3 regions of the Lysinibacillus sp. FJAT-14222 genome follow, and region 3 is predicted to be linked to each of the others. Evidence: riboswitches for the same ligand, from Rfam matches in the RefSeq annotation. Region 3 holds a riboswitch; each other region holds the start of a gene.
The links. A riboswitch is a leader RNA that binds a small molecule or an ion and turns the genes downstream of it on or off. The one in region 3 is predicted to bind cobalamin.
Positions count from the first base shown of each region.

Region 1: it holds a riboswitch for cobalamin, as region 3 does, so the genes downstream of both, AN161_RS13275 (iron ABC transporter permease) here and AN161_RS13905 (energy-coupling factor ABC transporter permease) in region 3, are expected to answer to the same signal.
Region 2: it holds a riboswitch for cobalamin, as region 3 does, so the genes downstream of both, AN161_RS22100 (ABC transporter substrate-binding protein) here and AN161_RS13905 (energy-coupling factor ABC transporter permease) in region 3, are expected to answer to the same signal.

Region 1 is NZ_LIYL01000025.1:37,797-45,581, reverse strand. It holds gene AN161_RS13305 (S-layer homology domain-containing protein) at 1-904, opposite strand, end outside; gene AN161_RS13300 (endonuclease Q family protein) at 988-2,154, opposite strand; gene AN161_RS30155 (hypothetical protein) at 2,229-2,399, opposite strand; gene AN161_RS13295 (TetR family transcriptional regulator) at 2,546-3,124, shown strand; gene AN161_RS13290 (SMR family transporter) at 3,197-3,550, shown strand; gene AN161_RS13285 (SMR family transporter) at 3,550-3,864, shown strand; gene AN161_RS13280 (heme ABC transporter ATP-binding protein) at 4,256-5,050, opposite strand; gene AN161_RS13275 (iron ABC transporter permease) at 5,056-6,102, opposite strand; cobalamin riboswitch at 6,247-6,439, opposite strand; gene AN161_RS13270 (biotin transporter BioY) at 6,613-7,209, shown strand; gene AN161_RS28860 (hypothetical protein) at 7,406-7,585, shown strand; gene AN161_RS13265 (NADPH-dependent FMN reductase) at 7,582-7,785, opposite strand, start outside.
Region 2 is NZ_LIYL01000050.1:276,574-284,358, forward strand. It holds gene AN161_RS22090 (adenosylcobinamide amidohydrolase) at 1-261, opposite strand, end outside; gene AN161_RS22095 (iron ABC transporter permease) at 258-1,259, opposite strand; gene AN161_RS22100 (ABC transporter substrate-binding protein) at 1,256-2,230, opposite strand; cobalamin riboswitch at 2,664-2,847, opposite strand; gene AN161_RS22110 (acyl-CoA dehydrogenase family protein) at 3,123-4,790, opposite strand; gene AN161_RS22115 (long-chain-fatty-acid--CoA ligase) at 4,792-6,294, opposite strand; gene AN161_RS22120 (MerR family transcriptional regulator) at 6,287-6,676, opposite strand; gene AN161_RS29120 (hypothetical protein) at 6,764-7,228, shown strand; gene argS (arginine--tRNA ligase) at 7,158-7,785, opposite strand, start outside.
Region 3 is NZ_LIYL01000029.1:59,075-66,859, reverse strand. It holds gene AN161_RS13935 (cobalt-precorrin-5B (C(1))-methyltransferase) at 1-575, opposite strand, end outside; gene AN161_RS13930 (precorrin-8X methylmutase) at 575-1,234, opposite strand; gene cobK (precorrin-6A reductase) at 1,247-2,008, opposite strand; gene AN161_RS13920 (sirohydrochlorin chelatase) at 2,005-2,886, opposite strand; gene cobJ (precorrin-3B C(17)-methyltransferase) at 2,901-4,571, opposite strand; gene AN161_RS13910 ((2Fe-2S) ferredoxin domain-containing protein) at 4,576-4,947, opposite strand; cobalamin riboswitch at 5,085-5,273, opposite strand; cobalamin riboswitch at 5,491-5,676, shown strand; gene AN161_RS13905 (energy-coupling factor ABC transporter permease) at 5,820-6,566, shown strand; gene AN161_RS13900 (energy-coupling factor ABC transporter substrate-binding protein) at 6,568-6,840, shown strand; gene cbiQ (cobalt ECF transporter T component CbiQ) at 6,846-7,616, shown strand; gene AN161_RS13890 (ATP-binding cassette domain-containing protein) at 7,616-7,785, shown strand, end outside.

The sequences.
Region 1 (7,785 bases), on a different contig from region 3:
TAGTAACGCCTACATTATCCATCGCTTCCTGCCAGCTTATTTTTACAGTTTTACTATCTTTCATATTTGCTTGGATAGCCTTTGATACATCCCATAACGCACTTGCTTTAATCGCTGGTAAAAACGCCTCATTCGCTACTGCTAAATAGCCTGCTTCACTTAAATGAATATTTTCAGGATTTGGTAAATAGCTTGGAACATCCTGTGCTACAATATCGTATGTCGGGACAAAGATGGCACCCGCTTTTTCAACAGTTGTTTTAATCGTTGAATTCATGACTGTTAATAGTACTTTAAATTGTTTCTGTAAATCCTCACTATAGTATGGGAAAGAATTATAATAGCCCATAACGTAAACTTGAACATTCGGATTTAGCTCCTTAATTTCATCCAAAATAGCGGCAATATTTTTTATTGCCCCTTGGGAAGCCTTTAACATCGCTGCTGCACTAAGACCAGTTGTCTGAGACTCTTCTAAAATGGGTATTAAATCATTGGCACCAGCGGTTAGAGTAATAATTTCCGCCTCTTTTAAAGATGTGCGAAGCTTTACCTTCTCACTTTGATATCCGAATCCTATCACTGGCTTTTCCACATTATTTTGTATATCCTCCAATACATTTTTCGTTGTATAGCCTGAATATGCAAATCCCTTATTATAAGAAGTTATTAAACCGTCCTGCTGTAGAGCTTGCGCAACAAAATCTGTATAACCTAACCCGATCATACCAATCTCATTCATACCATGTGCCAAGGAATCACCAAGTGCTACGTAATCTGCTTGAGTTACCCAACTTGGCGCAATATAATCTCTCTGTTCCTCAGCATTTGCTCCTATCGGTACTGCTAATTGTAACGCCAGAACGCTCGCTGCTAAAAATCGAAATTTCTTTGATAATTGCATACACTCACTCCTCCAATTTCTACTAATCACTAGTTTAATATAAGGAGGATAAAAATGGGCTAAAAAAGAAACTATTGTTTTTTCTATTCAAGCTGTATTTTCCCATATATGCCGCCACCGCCAACTTCAATTGTCAATTGCCCCGTTCTTGCTAAATCGATCATCTTGGCAATTTTATGTGGCACGATTTGTTCGAGCTGTTCTAGCGTGACTCGATGCAAGATGTTCATCTCTGTACCGAATGCTTGTACTAATCTTTCCATCATTTTTGGCCCTAAACCTGGAATAAAATCTAGTGGTACTTGATGAATATATGGTGGTCGAGCACGTTTATCCGTAACTTGCTCTGAGAGCTCATTAATACGTGATGCAACACCCTTTATAATTTGCGTACTTTCACAGTTTGTACAGATTGTTGCCGTATTGCTAAGCTGTTCACCACATTTTGCACAGACAGTCTGATGATATTTCCCAAGTAAAGGATTTAAGCCATAATTACTTGTTATTGCTCGACCTTGCTGTTCATGAAGCGCCATCTTTAATTCTGTAAAATTGGCATCAAATAGTCTTAATTTTTGATACTCACGTGCAATTTTCCCAAGTGAATGTGCATCGGAATTGCTGACAAATGTATATGATTGAAGCTCTTTAATGCTACTCACCATATCGGTATCAGAGCTTAAACCAAGCTCAATTGCATCTATAAGCTGAGGGTCAAATACTTCTGTTAAACTACGGTGCACACCTTTACCAAACAAGCTTTTAAATGGTGTAAAAACATGCGCAGGAATAAAGAGCCCTCCTAACTCACGAACCTTTTGTTGCAATGTTCGACCATCACAATATATTCGTTGAGAGCTTAAATGAATATTTTTCATATGATTAGACATCCAATTTGAAAATTCCCTCATAAGCAAAAGCGTTGGAAAATAGGCAAGTACATGGATTGGCCCAAGGCAATGATGATCATAAATCTCAATTTCAGTACCCGGGATAAGGGTTGTTTCTTGATAACGAAGCCCTCCTTGCACTAGCTCCTTTAGTTCGCCCTGTCCAATCATCTCTGCCATCTCATCCATTACCTCTGGTGAATGACAATCAATAATCCCAATAATATCTAGTCCCTTTCTTGTACTAGAAGTCTCTAGAATTCTTGTTAACGTTAGCGTTTTACTGCCAGTAATTTTGACAGCGCGTCCACTAGAAGTACGTCCAATATGAATATGTAAATCTGTATAGAAATCTTTCATCATTGTAACCACTCCTATTATTTTTTCGTAAAAATGAAAAAACCTCACATTACTGCAAGGTATTTTACTCTTAATTATGAAGGTTGATTGCTGTGAGCACTATTAATCGACTCAAAGGCACCCGAGCCCTGTGATGACATTGTAGAAGAATCATATGCCACTAATGTTACTCCAATTTTCTTTTCTAGCTCATTAATTTTTTCAAGCTGTTGCTGATCTAATTGCGCAACCTTTACCTCTTTCATTTTCATCAAATCCTTTCACGAATAAAATTCCCCGTTTTAGATACATATATACACGAAAATAATGACTGACTGTCAGTCATTTTCTTTGACTTTATTTCAGCTATTTTGTAACATATTAAATAAGCAGGTCAAAAGCGAGGGATTCCATGTCAAAGGAAGAGAAAATTATTCAGGCTGCAATTGAAGTTTTTCGTGAAAAAGGAATAGAAAAGACAAAGGTTTCAGATATCGTAAAAGCTGCAGGTATTGCACAAGGAACATTTTATCTTTATTTCCCATCACGACTTTCAGTTATGCCAGCCATTGCGAAAGTTATGGTTGAAAAAATTATTGCTGCTATTAACGATGGTATTTCGACACAAGAGCCTTTTGTAAAACAGCTTGAAAAAGTAGTAGATATTGTTTTTTCTCTAACAGAGGAATATCGAGATGTATTTGCACTTATCTATGCCGGTATTACACAAACTGAGCATATGAAAGAATGGGAAAATATATATGCACCCTATTACGAATGGATGAATCATTTCTTATCTGTGGCTCAACACCAAGGAACGATACGTGCTTCTCTAAATACTACACGTTCTTCCAAACTTATAATTGGTCTAGTAGAATCTGCCGCTGAACAAATTTATTTGTATGACGACAGTGAAGAAGAAACAATTAGACTTCAAAAGCTTGAGCTCCTCGACTTTTTACATCATGCACTCGGTTTACGTCACACATAAGTGACGTTCTCTTTTAGACCAAAAATGACTGAATGTCAGTCATAATAATGGATAAATGAAAGGAATTTAGCTATGCAAAAAGATTGGATTTATGTTGGATTAACTAGTTTGTTTGAATTGTTTTGGATATTTGGTTTTAATGTTGCAAATGCTTGGTGGCATTGGATTATTATTGTGTCCTTAATTGCGTTGGATTTTCATTTCTTATCGAAAGCTTGTGAAAACCTACCTACAGGCACAGTTTATGCGACTTTTGCTGGGGTCGGTACAATTGGTACTACATTAATGGACATTTTTATTTTTGACGGGGAGTTTAATGCTATTAAAGGAATTTTCATGTTTATTTTAGTACTGGGTGTTATTGGTCTTAATTTATCTGATAACCCTTCAAAAGATCCTGTTGAAAAGAAAGGAGCTCATGCATAATGGGTTGGTTCCTTGTTTTATTAGCTGCAATTTCAGAAATTATAGGTGTTGTAGGTTTACGCTTTTATAGTCAGGAAAAAACTATACGTAATTTATTAATATATGTAGGCGGCTTTGGAATGTCTTTTGTGCTTTTATATGCATCCTTTAACTATTTACAGTTAAGCATCGCCTATGTAGTATGGATTGGTATTGGTACAGTTGGTGCTGTTCTCGTGAATATTATATTCTTTGGAGAATCTAAAAACCTGACTCGAATTATTAGTATCATCGCCATTATCATTGGTGTGGCAGGTTTAAAAGCAATATCTTAATTTGACTTCAATTCTTTATACTGTGAATAAGCCTTTTGAAATAAACTTTTTCGTTGAAACTTTATTTTATAACTATGTAAATAGTGTATCTTGAGGATTTTATCACTATTAATTAGAGTGACAGGCCAGAAGATATATATTATATGAAGTGGTTGATTGGAGTGGAGACTGGGCGACTCCTTGGGGATCAGCGTCACAGATGAGACCCTGGAGCGAGCAAAGCGAGTAAAGCGGCTCACATCGGACGCCCCCAGGAAGCTCTGCTCTGTGCGAAAGCGTAGCGGCAGCAACAAAGCGCCCAGTCGGAACGGAAATCAACCCCTCGCTTTGCCAAAAACCATAATTACAACCTTAATTTTTTGGCATAATAGGCTTTGATATATCAATCACTTTATGTAGTTTCTAAATCTTCCTTCGCGAATTGCTCTGGGATATACATTAAATATGGCTTACCTGTAAGTGGATGTGTTTGAATATCGGCATAAACGCCAAAAACATCTTGTAATAATGCCGGTGTAAGCACTTCTGCTGGTGTTCCAAAACAAACAATTCGGCCTTGCTGTAAAACATAAATTTGATCGCAATACATAGCTGCAATGTTTAAATCATGTATTGCAGCAACAACTGTTAAATGTAGAGTTTGAATTAGATCCATTAGCTGCAATTGATGCTGAATATCTAGATGATTTGTTGGCTCATCTAAAATAAGGACCTGCGCTTGCTGAGCGAGGGCACGAGCAACCATCACACGCTTTTTTTCTCCACCCGAAAGCGAGCTAAAGCTGCGTTTCTCTAAATGAGCGATACCTGTTTGGTTCAGTGCATCTTTTACAATTTGAAAATCTCGTTCTTGATCAAACTCCAATAGTTTTTTATGAGGTGTTCTCCCCATACTTACTAAATCATGTACTGTAAAATCGAATAAGACCGGTGTTTCTTGACTTACAACTGCTAAATTTTTAGCTATGCCTTTACTCGATTGCTTTAAAATATCCTGTTCATTTAATAATACTGTTCCACTTTCTGGTTTTAATAAACGATACATATTCTTTAATAGCGTTGACTTCCCACTACCATTAGGACCGATTAGCCCAACAAATTGCTTGTCCTTTATTTGAACACTTACTTCATGTAATATGCGTTCATCAGAAATGGAGAAAGATACTTGTTTCGCTTCTAATGTCATATGCTTTAATCTCCTTCACCGAAAGAATAATTGTTACGACGTAGCAGCCAAATGAAAAATGGTCCTCCACAAAAAGCCGTGATGATTCCAATTGGCATTTCTTCAGGGGCAATTAAAATTCTGGCAAGTGCATCTGCCCAAACTAAGAAAATCCCCCCTAGTAAAGCGCTAATCGGTATAACATATTTATGGTTTGAACCTACAATCTGCCGTACAATATGTGGAATGATTAGGCCGACAAATCCGATTGAACCACTTACAGCGACAAGCACACCTGTTAATAATGATACTAATAAGATAAGCTGTATCCGAAACTGTTGTAAGTTGACCCCTAATGTGACAGCTGCTTCTTCCCCAAGAAGTAATAAATTTAAGCTTCGATAGTGAAGCCATAACAAGGCAAATACTACAATAAAAATAACTGCAGGAATTAAAAGATTACTCCACTTCGCACCAGCTAGGCTTCCTAGCATCCAAAACATGACTGCCTTCATTCCCCCCTCTTGCTTCGACGTCATTAATATAAAATTTGAAATAGCAGATAAAATAAACGACACCGCCATCCCTGAAAGTAAAAGTCTAAAGACAGAGACTCTACCGCCCACACGCGATAAGAAGAAAACTAACCCCATCGCTGTGAGAGAACCTAAAAATGCAGATATGGACAGAGCATAAACGCCCAGAAATGAAAAAGCACCTAATATGATGACAGCTGTGGCACCAACTGTGGCACCAGAAGAGATCCCTAAAATATATGGTTCAGCAATTGAATTACGAACAAGTGCCTGAATAGCTGCTCCAGCAATTGCCAAGCCCGCTCCAACGATAGCAGCGAGTAATACACGCGGAGCTCGTATTTGCCAAATGATAATTTCCTGTGAGCGACTCCAATCTTGTTCGATTGAATTTTGTATAATTGGGATTTTAGAAAGGATGACCTTCCATACATAAAGTGGCGTAACGGAAACCGATCCAACCATAATCGCAATTGTCATTGAAATTATAAGTACTAGTAGAAGAGTCATTGAAAGTAGCATAAATTTTTTATTCATTTGTTTATTAACTCCTATCATTCATTATAAATGAAGCAAAAAAGGGTATTCCATGCAAATTACGCATAGAAATACCCTTGATTAAACAAAGTCAGAAGGATTTCCTTCTACTATTGTCCGTAATCGCTTTCATCCTCGTGGGCATTACAGGAATCACTAATTGGCAGGTCTCCTGGCTTCGAATCAATGTTACTATGATGGCCTTCCCATTCTAGAACAGTGGCTAAATCATCATAGAACTCCTCGTTACAGTTGCGGGACAGCGTCGGATTTGCACCGACTTCCCTTTTAAGTGACACATTGTATAAGATGTCACACCAATAGTATCTAATATTTTAAAATTATGACGATTCTATCATATATTTTAATAGTTAGTCTATAACTAATAGTTATTTATCAACTTAAGCAGGATAAAAGTTTTTGTGTTAACCTAAACAAATTATAAGGTTGACACAAAAACTTTATTTTTTTACACTATTATTATCAACATTACTTTTTAGGGGTGAAATAATGACAACAGTCGCGGAACACACGCATCACAAATTAAGAACAGTCGATATTGCCTATATTGGACTATTTTCAACATTGATAATGATAGGAGCTAATATCACGTCCATTGTACCTTTCATGATGGTTGGTGGAGTACCTATCACATTGCAAACATTTTTTGCTATTTTAGCAGGGCTTATTCTTGGTAGTAGAAAAGGGGCACTCGCTTGCACTGTTTATATGTGTATCGGTTTAGCAGGTGCACCTGTATTTGCACGTTTCAGCGGAGGCTTTGGACAAATTTTAAGTCCTACATTTGGTTTTATTGTCTCTTTTATAGTTGCTGCATTTGTCGCGGGGCTTATTGTAGAACGCAGTGGAACGAAGACAAGTTATGTAGTTGCTGCATTAATTGCAACAGCAATTAATTATTTACTAGGGACAAATTGGATGTACTTTGCCTACAAGCTATGGGCTAGTGCTCCTGATGCTTTCACTTATAAGATAGCATGGCTTTGGATGATGCCTCCTTTGCCAAAGGATATTATTTTAGCTATATTTGCGGGTATTTTTGCATACCGCCTTCAAAAAGTTTTAAAAATAATCCCTATTAAATAAAGAGATAAAAAACTGTCCAAAAGTATATAGCATACTTAATTGGACAGTTTTTGGTTCATCACCAAAAGTTGTGGATGACTTTTGTTAAAACGTTTACTATGCAAATAGTTGATTGTAGTGGAGACTGGGCGACTCCTCGGGGATCAGCAATAGAGGAACGAAGGCTAAAACCATCACGTCCTGTGATAACACCTTCGTGACCAACATCATGTTGGCCCGAGACCCTGCAGCGAAGCGGATGTTTTCTGTGCGAAAGCGTAGTGCTAACGTAGCGGCAGCAACAAAAGCGGCTCATCAAACGCCCCCAGGAAAGCGCCTAGTCGAAACGGAAATCAACCACACGTTTATGGTGCTGATCCCAGTTTTTTATTTTTAAACGTATTTTTTCATCCAGTTTAAGAAGTTATCAATAACTACATCTAGGAATTTGATAGTACCTTCATCTGTTAAATTGCCTTCTGTATCAAATTTAGTGTGTACTGCTCCAATATAAACATCATTACCACTAAGTAATGGTGAATTCACACCAGGTGAGAATAAAATATCTCGTAAATGTAATTGTGCTTTAACAGTACC
Region 2 (7,785 bases), on a different contig from region 3:
GGCATTGGCATGTAATTGTGGTAGTACCGCCATTTTTTTGGCCAATGCACGGGCATTGTAAGAGTTGATATTTTTACCATCTACTAATATAGTGCCTGCAGTTGCTGGTAATATGCCACTCATTACTTTTAACAGCGTCGATTTTCCGCTACCATTCGGCCCTAAAATCCCAAGTACTTTCCCTTTTTCAACGGAAAAACTAATATCATGGACGATCGGCACATCTTCATAGCCGCCAGAAAGATGTTTAACAACAATCATGCCCGTACCCCCTTACTTCTACGTTGCTTATAAAAAATATAGGAAAAGACGGGCGCCCCAATAAAGGCAGTAATTACGCCAATCGGTAGCTCTCTAGGCATAATAATTGTTCGTGCTATTAAATCGCAAATAATGAGCAAAGTTGCCCCATTTAAAAATGATAATGGCAATAAATGACGATGATCAGAACCCCAAAGCATCCGCGTCATATGGGGTACAACTAAGCCAACAAAGCCAATCGTGCCAGAAACAGCTACCGCCGCTCCAGTCAACATTGATCCACCTACTAAAATTAAATATTTACTGCGCTTAACATTGACACCTAAATGCTTCGCACGTTCTTCTCCATATAACAGAACATTTAACTCACGTCTTTGTGTCCAGAGCATGATCGAACCAATTATTACAAACGGAATAATCATTTGAACGTATGGCCAACCACGCATCGATACTGATCCGAGCAGCCAGCCAATAACTTGCCGTAGCTCCTCACCGGATAATGCAATCATTAAAGAAATTAAGGAGCCTAAAAACGAACTAAATATGACTCCTGTTAAAATAAGGGTTTCCATTTTCAGTGAGCGATCTATTATTCTAGCAAAGCCCATGACAGCTACCATCGTTAATATTGCACCTATCATACTGAAGGTTGGCAATGTATAATGGCCAACTACCGGTATTGATACACTAAAGAAAATCGTCATCACTGCGCCAACAGATGCACCCGAGGAAACCCCTAACGTATAAGGATCTGCCAATGGATTTTTTAATAAACCTTGAAAAGCTGCCCCTGCAATGGCAAGAGACGCCCCGACAAGCCCTGCCAGCAGGACTCGAGGTAAACGAATTTTCCATAAAATATTGGCAGCTGTTTCATCAGCCGCCTTATTCCACAATACTTCTAGTGGAACATGAACCGAGCCTATCGCTACGCCACACCAGATGCTAATGATCAGAAGCGTAATTGCTGTTACATAGGCTATTAATATTCTACTCACTGAAACGCCTCAGGGTAGATAGCTTTCGCTAATTCTTCAAGACCATCTGCTAAACGCGGACCTTGACGACTCGTCGTATTTTCATCTACTTGTACAATGTCCTTGTTTTTCACGGCAGTAATTGTCTCAAAGCCTGCACGTTGTGGAATTTTCGTTAAAATATCAGGTACATAATTATATGTCACTACAATGACATCTGGATTTTTCGCGATAATTTGTTCAGCATCAATTTTATACCAGTTATCTGCATCTGCTGCTACATTTTCGGCATGAATCATATTTAGCATTTCATTCATAAATGTACCTTTACCAGCTGTATAAATTTCTGGCTCATCAGACGTTTCTACAAAGACTTTCTTTGGTTTAACACCCTCAAGTTTTGTTTGAACTTCTTCAACTTTCGCCTTCATATTTGCGACAATTTTTTGAGCCTCTTCTAGCTTCCCTGTTGCACGACCTAGCTGTTCAATTGATGTGTATGTGTCATTAAAGTCTTTAGCATTTGCAACAACAAATACCTTCACGCCTGCAGCCTCAAGCTGTTCAATTGCTCCTTCTGAAAAAGTCATACTCGATGCATGCGCAAAAACGATATCTGGCGTTAAAGCAATAATTTGCTCAATATTATACTCCATGCCCCCAACCTTTTCTTTTTCAGTAGCCTCCGCTGGGTAATCATCATTATCTGTTACACCAATTATTTCATCATTTAAGCCAAGGCCGAATAAAATCTCAGTGTTACTTGGAATGAGCGAGACAATTTTTTCAGGTGGTGCTTCTAGCGTAATATCCTTGCCAGTCGCATCCGTTATCGTCATCGGGAATGCTGCTTCGTCAACTTTTGATGTCTCTTGTTGCTTCTGCTGTTCAGAAGATGGTGACTTTTCATTTGTTTCCTCTTTTGCATTACATCCAGCAACCAAGCCAATAGCTAAAAATGCTGATAATCCTATTTTCCAAAATTTCTTCATGTGAAAATCCTCCTTAGTTTATCTGTGCGTATATTTTAACGACTTGTTTTTCTGATTTATCGATATATTTTAGCTTTTATCGCACAAGGTTGTGGGTTTATCAGCCGACATTGGGTTTATCACCCAACATTATGAGTTTATCGCCTAACATTGTTGTTTTATCACTCAACATCGGGTTTATCGCTCAACATTGTGGATTTATCGCCCAACATTTTAGGTTTATCACCCAACATTATGAGTTTATCGCCTAACTTTGTTGTTTTATCACCCAACATCAGGTTTATCGTTCAACATTGTGGATTTATCGCTCATTTTTTCAAATTTATCGACATCAATCTTACAAAACAAATACCCCTCATCACAAAAAGATGAGGGGGTCAAATTTGCACAAAAAATACGCATACAAAATCCACCACCCTATCCTCGTAGGCTGCAACGTGTTTTCTATAAAGGCAGGTCTCCTGGCTCGTGCTCCATTCGCTTTTTCATGCCTTCCCGAAATTTTCAGTGGCGCAAATTGAAAAAACTCACACATACAGTGGCGGGACCGCATCGGAATTACACCGATTTCCCTTTTCACTTTACATAAGTAAAGAACCTTTATAATATTCAGTTGATTTTTATTATACATGAAAACAAAAGAAGTCGCCTCCATTCGAGACGACTTCTATTTGGACACCTACTGAAAAGTAACATAACCCGCATTCATCTCACAACCTATAGAGGTGGGAGACTTCTATAATTAAAGTTGCACTTATGTTACAAAAACATTTGTAGCTGACACTTTGCTTTCGCTACAAAAAACACCTGTAGCTGACGTTTCACTTTCGCTACACAAAACATTTGTAGCTGACGTTTCACTTTCGCCACACAAAACATTTGCTGAAAGAAGTTAAACTATATCTGAAAAATACTGGACCGTTTTCATTGGTGCACCCATTTCTCGCAATGCCCATGTGCTCTCTAAATAAATATCTGCTAGCTTTTCATATTTGCCGCCGAATTTTTGTGCCCATTCGACCGCTACAACACTTTCATATAAATGTGCCATTTTTTCTGCGACCTTTTTTGCTTCAAACGTTTTCGTCGCTTCATCTAAACCGCTAAATGTTTGCAAAGTCGAGTCTAATTTTGCTAATTGCTCCACTACAATTTCCACTAATGGACTGTCAGCTAGTTTTTCTAGACGTTCCTCCATGACACGAACAAACAATTCATGGACATGAAACTTATCAACTAAACGAATGAGCTCTAAAGCTAAAATATTGGCAGTTCCCTCCCACACAGTAAGCACCTGTGCATCTCTTAATAAGCGAGGTGTTACAAAGTCTTCAATATAGCCATTTCCACCATGTAATTCAATCGCTTCACTCGCATAATGTACCGCTTGCTCTGCCGTTTCTTTTTTCATGATAGCAATATACAAGCGATTCAAAATGATGTCCTCTTCATTCCCCTGTCCACTTGTAACTTTATCGTACTGATGAATAAGATCAAAAACTGTCGCAACCTCCACATGAAGCTTGGCAGCGAATTTCCCTAGCGTATCCTGAATCATAGGATATTGCGTTAAAGGCTTACCAAATGCCTGACGATTTGTCACATAGTGCTTCGCCTCTAAATAACCACGGCGCATAATGCCTATAGATGCAACAGCATTGCAAATTCTTGATAAATTAAGCGCCTCCAGCATATAATATATTCCTTTATTCGGCTCACCTACGACATAAGCTAGTGCACCATCAAATTCCACCTCACCCGAAGGTACGGCTCTAACGCCAAGTTTATCCTTCAAACGTCGAATGCGGAGGTTATTAACTGTTCCATCCTCTTTCCGCCATGGAACCGCAAATAATGTTAAGCCCTTTGAGCCTGCCTGAGCCCCTTCCATACGTGCCAATACCATGGCTACTCCACACATTCCTGCGTTTGATGCGAAATATTTCTCACCATATAAACGATACTGATTGCCGTCCTGTTTTGCCTCTACAACATTCGCACCAACATCAGAGCCACCTTGACGCTCCGTTAAAAATGTCGCTCCCTCATATAGCTCGGTATCTCCTGTTGCACAAACATGTGGTAAAAAGCGCTCCTTCACCTCATCACTCGCATAATGGTCAAGGAGATAAGCAGTTGCCATTGTTAAAGTAACAGGACAGTAAAAGCCTGGCTCAGTATGGGACAGTATATAACCTTGAGCAAAGCTATACACATAGTTGCCCTTTCTACCTAATTGCGGAATATCTTTATGCACATAGCCAACAATGCCAGTATTGTACGTCTCTTCAATTGTCTTTTTATAGCCATCATTAACCCAAATCTCTGACACTTCTTCACCATAGGCATTATACCTTTGTAATCGAGGTTCACCCTCTCTATCCGTATGTTTGGCTCTCACATCAATATCTCCAGCACAAAGCTCACCAAAATCTGTTAACTCGCGTGTTGCATATTCCACAAACTCTTTATCTAGCATCATTTCTAAAACTTTATGAAGTGTATCATTATCCTTAAAAAAATTCGTTGTTTTCATTTCTTCCTGCTGTAAAACCTTCATGCTATCTCACCTCTTGTCCCTTCAAAGTTTGTTTTAGTATTTTGCCCGATGCATTCCGTGGTAGCGCTTCTACACGTTCAAAGATGCGTGGAATTTTATATTTAGCAAGATGCTCCTCCAAATAAGCTTTAAGTTCGTCCTCGTTAATTTCTATTTTAGAAGCATAAACGGCCTTCACCGTTTCTCCCCACTCTGGATGTGGTACACCTATGACAGCAACCTCAAATATTCCCTCATAGCTCAACATACGATCTTCAATTTCTTTCGGATAAATATTCACACCGCCAGAAAAAATGACATCCTTTTTACGATCAACAATCCAAATATATCCATCCTCATCCACGCGAGCCAAATCACCCGTTTTCAGCCAGCCATCTATAAATGCAGCCTTTGTTGCGATATCATCCTTGTAATAGCCCAGCATATTACCTTCACCAAGTAACACAATTTCTCCCACTTCACCAACACTGACATCTTCTCCATTGTCGTTAATAATGCGCAGCTCCGCTCCAAGTGGTGCACGCCGGCCAATACTTCCCGCCTTCGTTGCATGTTCTCTGCCAAACAATAACGAACCATTCGGACCAGCCTCTGTTAAGCCATAAACGCAAGTTAAATTATCTGTGCGGAAAGCTTTTTGTAGATGCTGGACTTCGTTTTGTGATAAAGGCGCTCCACCATAAACCCACCATTTCATCGATGATAAATCAGCCGTTTGCAATCTTGGCATTTGGGCAGTTAATAAATAAGCGACAGGTGCACCAAAGAAATGTGTTGTCCTTTCCTGCTCAATCGAATCAATAAACAAATCAGGTGTAAACGTTGGTGTTAGCACATTTGTTGAGCCTATAAGTACGCCTGCCATTAAAAATAAATGTAATGGAGCCGAATGAGTCAACGGCATCATGAGAAGGATTCGGCTTTCAGGCTTTACTTCCATTTCAACTGCAATCATTTGCGCTACAGTTAAAATATTGCGATAGCTGAACAACACACCCTTTGGTTTTCCCGTTGTACCCGAGGTATATAAAATCGTTGAGACATCATCTTCATTAAGCTGGCAATCAATAGTTTGAGTGCTCGCCTGTTGAATAAGCGTTTCATAGTTTAGCCAACCAGCCTGCTCTTGACCTGTTTTAATTTTTAAAGGGACTATCGTGATGTTTTCGACTGCTGCAAAAATGACTTCATGTACTAGAATAGCTTTAGCATCCGCATGCTGCGCTACATACTCAACCTCTTGCAGCGTAAATTTCGCATTTACTGGAACGACTATAGCTCCAATGCGCTGAATAGCAAAATAACTAACGACAAACTCTACAACATTCGGCATAAAAATGATAACTTTATCGCCCTGCCGCACACCTTGCTCTAATAAAGCATGACCAAAACGTGTCACTTGCTCATCTAAATCATGATAGGTCACTCGTCTGCCTTGACAAACAACCGCTTCAATCATAGAGTACTTTCGGGCATTACGTGCTAACAAACTCGAACTATTCATCATGCATCTCTCCCTTTAAAGTTAATAATTTTTCAGTAAACACGCCTTGTAATTGCTGCAACTCATTTTTCATTTGCGTAAGCTCTGCTATTTTGCTATCAATTTCTTGAATTTTTTGCTCCCCATATTCAACCGTACGCTCCAACTGCTGAATGCCCGTGCGATCAAAATCAAACAGCAATACCATCTCCTTGATCTCCTCAAGTGAAAAACCGTAACGCTTTCCTCGGAAAATAAGCTTAAGCTTCGCCAACTCTTTTTTTGAAAAGGTTCGTTGATTAGTAGATGAACGATTAGGATTAAGCAGCCCAAGCTCCTCGTAATAACGAATTGTCCGTGTCGAAACATTAAACTGCTTAGCCACTTCTTGAATCGTCTTCAACAGCATCTCCCCCTTCCCATTTTCCATCAGTATATCATTGACGTTAACGTAAACTGCAACGAAATATTTGAAGTTTACAGAAAAATATTGTTTAAAGAAGATGAATTGATCAGTTCAGGGATTTTATCCGGCACTTCGATGATTCTATCCGTCGCTCTGGCGGTTCTTTCCGTCGCTTTGCTGGTTCTTTCCGTCGCTTCGAATCCTTTCCGTCGCTCTGGCGGTTTTTTCCGCCGCTTTGCTGGTTCTTTCCGTCGCTCTGGCGGTTCTTTCCGCCGCTTTGCTGGTTCTTATCCGTCGCTTCGAATTCTATCCGTCGCTCTGGCGGTTCTTTCCGTCGCTTCGAATTCTTTCCGTCACTCTGGCGGTTCTTTCCGTCGCTTTGATTCTATCTGCCACTTCAACAGCTCTATCCATCTAAGCCATGTCAACACAAAAAACCCCCGGCACATTGTCGTGCCGGGGGCTGGAAAGACTATTATTACATTTTTTCTGGTGCAGATACGCCGATTAAGCGTAGTGCGTTGGCAATTGTTGTACGCACAGCCGTAATAAGCGCTAAACGAGCCTCTGTTAGCTCTTTATTTGAAGGGTCTAACACTTTTTCAGCGTTATAGAAGCTGTGGAATGTAGCTGCTGTTTCTTGGATATAGTTAGCGATACGGTGTGGTGTACGGTGCTTCGCAGCATCTGCTACCACTTTCGGGAAGTCGCCCACTTTTTTCAGTAAATCAATTTCTTTTTCAGCTGTTAACAGAGTTAAATGATCTGTTGTAGCAGCAAAGCCTTGCTCATTCGCTGAACGTAAAATAGAAGAAATACGTGCATGCGCATATTGTGCATAATACACTGGGTTTTCATTTGATTGAGATACGGCAAGGTCAAGGTCAAAGTCCATGTGAGAATCGCCTGCAGTTTTCACGAAGAAATAACGTACTGCATCTAAGCCAACCTCTTCTACAAGCTCACGCATTGTAACAGCGTTGCCTGTACGTTTAGACATTTTGAATTTTTCACCGTTTTTATAAAGCTGAACCATTTGGATAATCTCTACTTCAAGCGTATCACGGTCGTAACCAAGCGCCTGAATAGCAGCTTTCATACGTGGG
Region 3 (7,785 bases):
TACGCGGAACTCGAAAAAGGCACGACGGTTCCCCTTGTGCCTAAAATGGAGATGCCTCCAATAATACCAAGTCGCCCATTTAACGTTTTTTTAGCCATTTCCTCACCTTTAGGGACTGAAATAACTACGTTAACGCCTCGTTTAATTTGAAATTCGTCAAGTACGCCTTGTACAGTACTATGAATCATCTTCCGTGGTACAGGATTGATGGCTGCTTCCCCGACAGGTACTGGTAAGCCGGGCTTTGTTACGCGCCCGACACCAATTCCACCGTCCAGATGAATGCCTGGTATATCCGACCAGCTTACTGTGCCAACAATGAGTGCTTTATGTGTTGCGTCCGGGTCATCACCAGCATCTTTAATCGTTTCACAGCTAACAGCATCATGCTGAAATGTACATTTTTCTATCGTAAAGGTCGCATCTCGCCCAATCGGCAAATGAATGGTACTTGTTTCTTGCTCTTCATTTGTTATTAAGGCAAGTAATGCGGCCTTCGTTACTGCAGTCGCACAGGATCCAGTTGTATAACCGTGACGCATGTCTTTGGGATCCTTTTTAGGCTTCCGCTCCATTATTTTTTCGCCTGTTCATCCGCTAAAAGTGAGACAGCATTCAATGCGGCAACCGTCACTGTACTACCGCCTTTACGACCAACATTTGTAATATACGGAATACCTTCTAGTTTTAGTAGCTCTTCCTTCGACTCAGCAGCTGACACGAAGCCAACTGGCATACCGATAATTAAATCCGGTTTCGCTAAGCCTTCTTTAATTAAACGAATTAATTCAAGCAATGCTGTTGGTGCATTCCCAATTGCATAAATACCACCTTCATGTAATTTAGTAGCCTTTTGCATAGAAATAATCGCGCGCGTTGTGTTTTGTTTTTTGGCTTCAATCGATACGTCTTCATCTGCAATATAGCAGTGCAAATCGCCGCCATGCTTTTGGAAACGTTTTTTCCCTGAACCACTTTCGATCATTTGCACATCTGCAATGACATGGCGACCAGCAAGAATTGATTTAATACCTGCCTCAAGCGCTCCTGGTGTAATAATAACGCTACGTCCAAGCTCAAAATCAGCAGAAGCATGGATGATACGACGTACTACTTTCCACTCGTCTTCTGAGAAATTATGCTCGCCCATTTCTTCTGCAATAATGGAGAAACTGTAATCGTAAATTTTATCTGGGTCTACTGTTAATGGTTTGAAATCTGTTTTAAAGTCCATCTGGATTGCCTCCTAAAGTGTGTTTTGTACAGCTTGTAGTACATCTTCAAATGTAGAATATTGCTGTCCGTATTTTATATTTGGTCTTGCGATTAAAATTGTTTCAATGCCACATACAAGAGCAGCCTCTAGCTTTTCATCCACCGAGCCAACCTTGCCGCTTTCTTTCGTAATCATCAATGTCACACCATATTGACGAAAGAGGGCTTCGTTTAATTCCTTTGAAAAAGGGCCTTGTATGGCAACAATATCTCTTTGTGCCACACCAAGTGCTTCGCATTTTTCCATATTATCGAGTCGAGGAAGCATACGCGCAATTACTCGTGTATGTTCTAAACCATGTAACACCTTTGTAAATGTTGCTAGCGTTTTACTGCCCGTCGTTAGCATAATGACGCCGCGTTTTTCCGCTGCTAAATGGGCAGCCTCCTCATAATCTTTCACAATCGTAATTAGTGGGTGTGCATAATGCTCATGGGCACGTTCATAGCGAATATACGGAACATTTGCTTGCTCAGCAGCAGCCATAGCATTTTTTGAAGCTTCTTCAGCAAATGGATGAGAGGCATCTACAACTAAACGATACCCTCGCTCTGTGATAATCGTCGCCATTTCCTCAGCCGTTAATCGACCAATTAAATGAGGGAGGCCTACTTCTGCAAGGCTTGAAGCGGCTGATTCAGTAACGACCGTAGCTGTCACAGCGTAACCTGCTGACTGTAATTCAAGTGCTAGATTCCTTGCATCACTCGTCCCTGCTAACATGAAAATCATTTCACTGGCTCCTCTTCATGGTGGTGATCATGTCCATGATCGTGGTCATGATGGTGATGATGATGCGCATGTCCATGCACCGCCGCATAAGCACGATAATTTTCTAAATCTTGCATACCTGTTGATGTACCATTCACAGCTTGCTCAATTCGCTCTAATAACACATTTTGCAAACGCTCATGATAGCCAAAATAGTTGGCAATTTGAATATCACAGTCAGCATATTTTTCGTTAAATTGCTTACACATGCCGTTCATACGTTCCATTAGGATACCTGTGAATAAGAAATACGGTAGCATAATGATTTTTTTAGCACCCAGCTTCACACAGCGCTCAATTCCTTCTTCAACACGAGGATCTGTGACACCCATAAAGGCGCTTTCTACATACTGAACCGGGAGTTTTTCCCATAATAAACGTGTAATTTTATAAAAATCACCATTTGCAGCTGGGTCACTACCGCCTCGTGCAATTAATAAAATGGCAGTATCCTTATGTTCTTCCTCAGCATTAAAGCCAATTTCTGCTAAACGGTCTTCTAAAATAGCAAATATTTCGTCATGGATACCGATTGTTTGGCCATATGTGAACGTAATATTTGGATAATGCTCACGCGCATGTTCGATTTCTGCTGGAATATGAAGTTTTGAATGTCCAGCATGAAGAAGAATAATCGGAATAACATGTACCTCTGTAGCACCCTTCTTCACACAGTTCGTAATACCTTCTTCAATATTTGGAGATGCAAACTCTAAGAAACATGTTTCCACTAAAAAGCTTTCATCAATACGAGGTGTCATTTGCTCGATAAACGTGCGTACCTCATCATTTCCTGCTGCTAAACGGCTCCCATGGCCGACAAATAAAATTGCTTTCATCTCATTACTCCTCACTAGTCGCCGCACGGAGCTGGCTCTACTTTTATTTTTGAAGACATATCCTGATACGTAAAATGTAGGATCTTTTTCACACGCTTAAAGTATTTAAACAAACGTTCATTTGGATGTGCATTTGCTTTATACTCTTCGATAATGTCTGTGATAAGCGGTATAAGCTGTTCAGGCTCTAGGCCCTCAACAACAGGCTGGGCAGCATGTGCAGTACGGCCAACCGGCTTAGCACCAATAAAAACATCAAATTTACTTTTGCGATAAACAATACCAATATCATCAAATACGGCTCGATAACATGCCATACCACAGCCATTAAAGCCAATATTTAATGTTTTCGGTAACGACATACCTCCAAGCTTTTCTTGAATCTCTTCCGCATAAGGAATCGAATCGGCCTTTTCTCCGTAACAGAAGTCACAAGCCTTTAACGATAGCACGTCACCAATTGGTGTTAGTAAAAAGCCCACTTCACGAAGCTTTGCAGTAATTTCTTCAGGCTCAGCCGTTGGAATTTTCAAATGAATTTGATGGTCTGGTGTATACTCCATCGTTCCTTCCTCACCAACGACCTCCGCTAACGTCATCATTTGTTGAGGCGTAAAGAACTTATTGGCTACCCCTGGACTAACAGCTAATTCAAAAATGGATTGGATTTTTTGTTGAACAAGCTTAGGTGTTACCTTCATAGCACTTGTTCCATTCACCATTGTTAGAGCTGCTGTCGCCATTTCAAGTGATGATTTTTTAGGCTTCGGTTCTGGTGTTATGGCTAAACTGGGCTTAATTCGATTGGCATTGGGATCTGTCGCAAAATCATTACGTGCCTTCCCTGTTTCTTGATTCATTGCCCAAGGTTCATTTTCATCTCTAAGTCGTTGATGTGGTCGTAACGGTTGTTTTTCTTCACCAAGTGTATATTTGCGCTGATAACCACGCGGCGTAATCATTTTATTGTCATAGAAGAACGTTGATGAATTCCCGATAATAACCGTTGTTAACATGCCGATATCATGTTCCAGCATTTCTGCTAAAGTCGTCATCGTAATTTCCTGGCGATCACGGTAAGCACTCTTCACAAGTCCTACCGGCGTATCTGGCGAACGATATTCTAATAAAATTCGTTGTGCCTCTACGATCTGTCTCGTACGACGGCCACTCTTTGGGTTATAAAGAGCGATAACAAAATCCGCCATTGCTGCCGCTTCTACTCGCTTTGCAATTAAATTCCAAGGTGTCAAATGGTCACTTAAACTAATGGTACAGGCGTCATGCATTATTGGAGCACCTAGTAAACTTGCACACGAATTAATAGCCGAAATGCCTGGAACAATTTCAACCTCGATACCAGTTGCTTCTGTCCAACCTAGCTCGATTAATACCTCATACACTAATCCTGCCATGCCATAAACGCCTGCATCTCCGCTCGAAATAACCGATACGATACTTCCAGCCTCTGCTTGACGTACTGCTTCCTGTGCACGTGAAACTTCCTCTGTCATACCAGTACTAATAATCGACTTTGCGCTAACTAAATCCTGAATAAGTTCAACATAAGTTTTATAACCAATGATCATATCACTTTGTTGTAGTGCCTCCACAGCACGAGTCGTAATATGTTTAAAATCTCCAGGGCCAAAGCCAACTACGAAAATCTTACCTTTTTGCGCCATTTTGTTACCCCTCTTTCACCTTTTCAATGCCTTTAATGGCTGTTGTTTGTGCTGTCCGCTGTAACGAACCTTCACGCAATGTAAAGACATGCTCATTATGTAACGATTCATGATTTAAATCTTGCACGAGTGCCCTCGCATGCTCCGTTGTCGGCACACGGTACCAATTCCCTTGAGGATATCCAATGACAACGCAAGCATCCTTACATCTGCCATTACAGCGAGTCCTTGTCGTATGTATCTCCTTATCAAGTGCCAGCAACTGTATTTCATCTCGGATTGCCTGTGTAATTTCCTCTGCATCTTTTTTCATACAGCTACTACCATTGCAAATAAAAAGATGTGTTTTCATCCCCTCTAAATTCCAAGTTGTCATAGTTGTTCTCCCCTCATTTGCTTTTAGGAAAAAGAAAAACCTTTACTCTAGACGGAAGAGTAAAGGTTTTGTAGAAGCTAAATAAAAACGAATATACGGGTACTCGCTCTCGCTTCAACTTCTCCCTCCGAAAAGTTTGCATGCATCATCACATAAGCAGGTTTCCTGACTTAAGCTTCCTTTTACTTTCGCACCTTCCCATTTTTTTTATAAATGGTGGCCTTTGCGATTTCATCAGCTATTACAGTAGCGGGGGCTGTATCGGATTTTCACCGATTTCCCTATTATCTTGAAAATATTCAAGCACTTATGGACGTTTTATATGAATTTATGTAATTGAAAACTGTTTCTATCATAGCTTATTTTTTTAAAATTTCAATATTTCTTTCTTAATTTGTGACATTTATATTAATTTTTTTAGAAAAATGTGACATTAGTTCTCTATTTATCTGAATTTTCGACATTGAGACTCAATTAAACATTTTTTCATAAAAAGTATAGCATATATATGGAAATTCATGTTACACTTTGTCGTGAAATCTCACAACTTCATCTTTTTTCGGTGCGAAGTGTTCGTCATTTCGCTTAAAAGGGAAGCCGGTTCAAATCCGGCGCGGTCCCGCCACTGTACTAGAGAGTTTTATAGATAATGTCACTGTCCAAAGGATGGGAAGGCCTATAAAACGTTGAACTAAAGCCAGGAGACCTGCCGAAAAATATGTGATCGTTTCAACCTACGAGGATAGGTGTGCGGCTTAGCAGATTAGAATTCTATTTGCTTTTTTAGCTATACACTTTTCCGCAATTGGAGAAGTGTTTTTTTTATTTTCGCACGCTACAATCGAAAAATTTAATGTTAGGAGGAGAGATATTTGAAATTCTCAGGTTGGAAGCTTAGTTATTTCTTACTGGCATTTTTATTCGTGCCAAATCGTGCATTTGCGATGCATATCATGGAGGGCTTTTTGCCGATTGAATGGGCGATTTTTTGGTGGGTCGTATCGATTCCATTTATTATTTTAGGATTACGTTCTATTCGTAAAACCATTGATGAAAATCCTGAGACAAAAATGATATTAGGTCTATCGGGTGCCTTTGCCTTTGTGCTATCAGCCTTAAAAATCCCTTCTGTAACGGGAAGTTGCTCACATCCGACAGGAGTTGGACTTGGGACAGTTCTTTTTGGGCCACTAGCCATGAGTGTTATCGGAACAATCGTATTATTATTCCAATCTTTACTTTTAGCACATGGTGGTCTTACAACATTAGGGGCAAATACCTTTTCCATGGCAATTGTTGGTCCTATTATTGTTTACTATGTATTTAAGGGCTCACAAAAAATGGGACTATCCTTTTCAGTAGCTGTCTTTTTAGCAGCAATGCTTGGTGACTTAGGTACATATGTTGTCACTTCTGTACAGCTAGCCCTTGCCTTCCCATCTGAAGTCGGAGGCTTTATGGCGTCATTCACAAAATTTGCTGGCATTTTTGCGTTAACACAAGTTCCTCTTGCTGTTAGTGAAGGAATTTTAACAGTGATCGTTATGAACTTCTTGAAAAAATACAATGTGAGCGAATTAAAAGCATTACGTGTTTTCTCAGCAAAGGAGGCACACTAAAATGAAAAAAAACTTACTGCTCTTAGCAATTGTTGTGTTACTAGCAATCATCCCCCTATTTATCCAAAAGGGCGCAGAATTTGAGGGTGCTGATGGCGAAGCGGAAGCAGCAATTAGTGAAATAAATGCTGACTACGAGCCATGGTTTGAAAGCTTATGGGAGCCACCAAGTGGTGAAATTGAAAGCTTATTATTCGCACTACAAGCTGCTATCGGCGCTGGATTTATCGGCTATTTCATCGGTTTAATGCGCGGCAAACATAAAGAAGGTTAAACGCTATGTTACTCATTGATAAGTATGCTTATATGAATAAGCTAGCGTCTGTTCATCCGCTAGAAAAAATGACGTTATCCCTTGGACTTCTTCTATTGTCGCTTATCATGAGAGATGAACGAATTTCACTCATTACATTTATTGTAATGAGTGCTTTTATCATTTTAAGCGCAAAAATCCCTATTAAATATTATGCAAAACTACTATTGCTACCGGGATTTTTTTTACTGTCAAGTTTAGTATCTATTTTAATTTCGATAACGCCATCAACGAGCACGCTACCTGCACACATTTGGTCATTTTCTCTTAATAGTTGGACAATTTTTGTAGGCAGTGCGAGCCTAGTGACAGCGCAACAGCTTTTTTTCATCGTCCTTGGCAGCATTAGCTGTTTGTATTTTTTAATTCTCACGACATCGGTACAATCTATTTGTCACGTCCTACGACTTTGGCGACTTCCCACTTTGTTTGTAGAACTAGTAGAACTTACGTATCGATTTATTTTTATCTTTTTAGATAGTATGCAAAAAATTCATCTTGCCCAGCAGGCTCGACTAGGTTACAGCTCCCCTATGCAGTGGCTTCGCTCAGTATCAATGCTGATCACAGCTTTATTTGCTGAGATGTTCCAACGAAGTCGTGAATTAAACAATGCGATGGAAGCACGTGGTGGCGAAACTGTCTATTGGCAGGAGGATGTTACCTATAACATGAAAAACTGGCTAGGTATTGCTGCAATTTTTATATTCCTCATCATTTATGGAGGTTTTTTCTGATGACAGACTTATTCTTTGAATTAAAACATTTATCTTACGCTTATGCAGATGGAACTCATGCCTTAACAGATATTACACTACAGATTCCAAAGGGGAAAAAAATCGCTTTACTTGGTCATAACGGGGCTGGGAAATCAACGTTATTTCAGCATTTAAATGGAATTTTGAA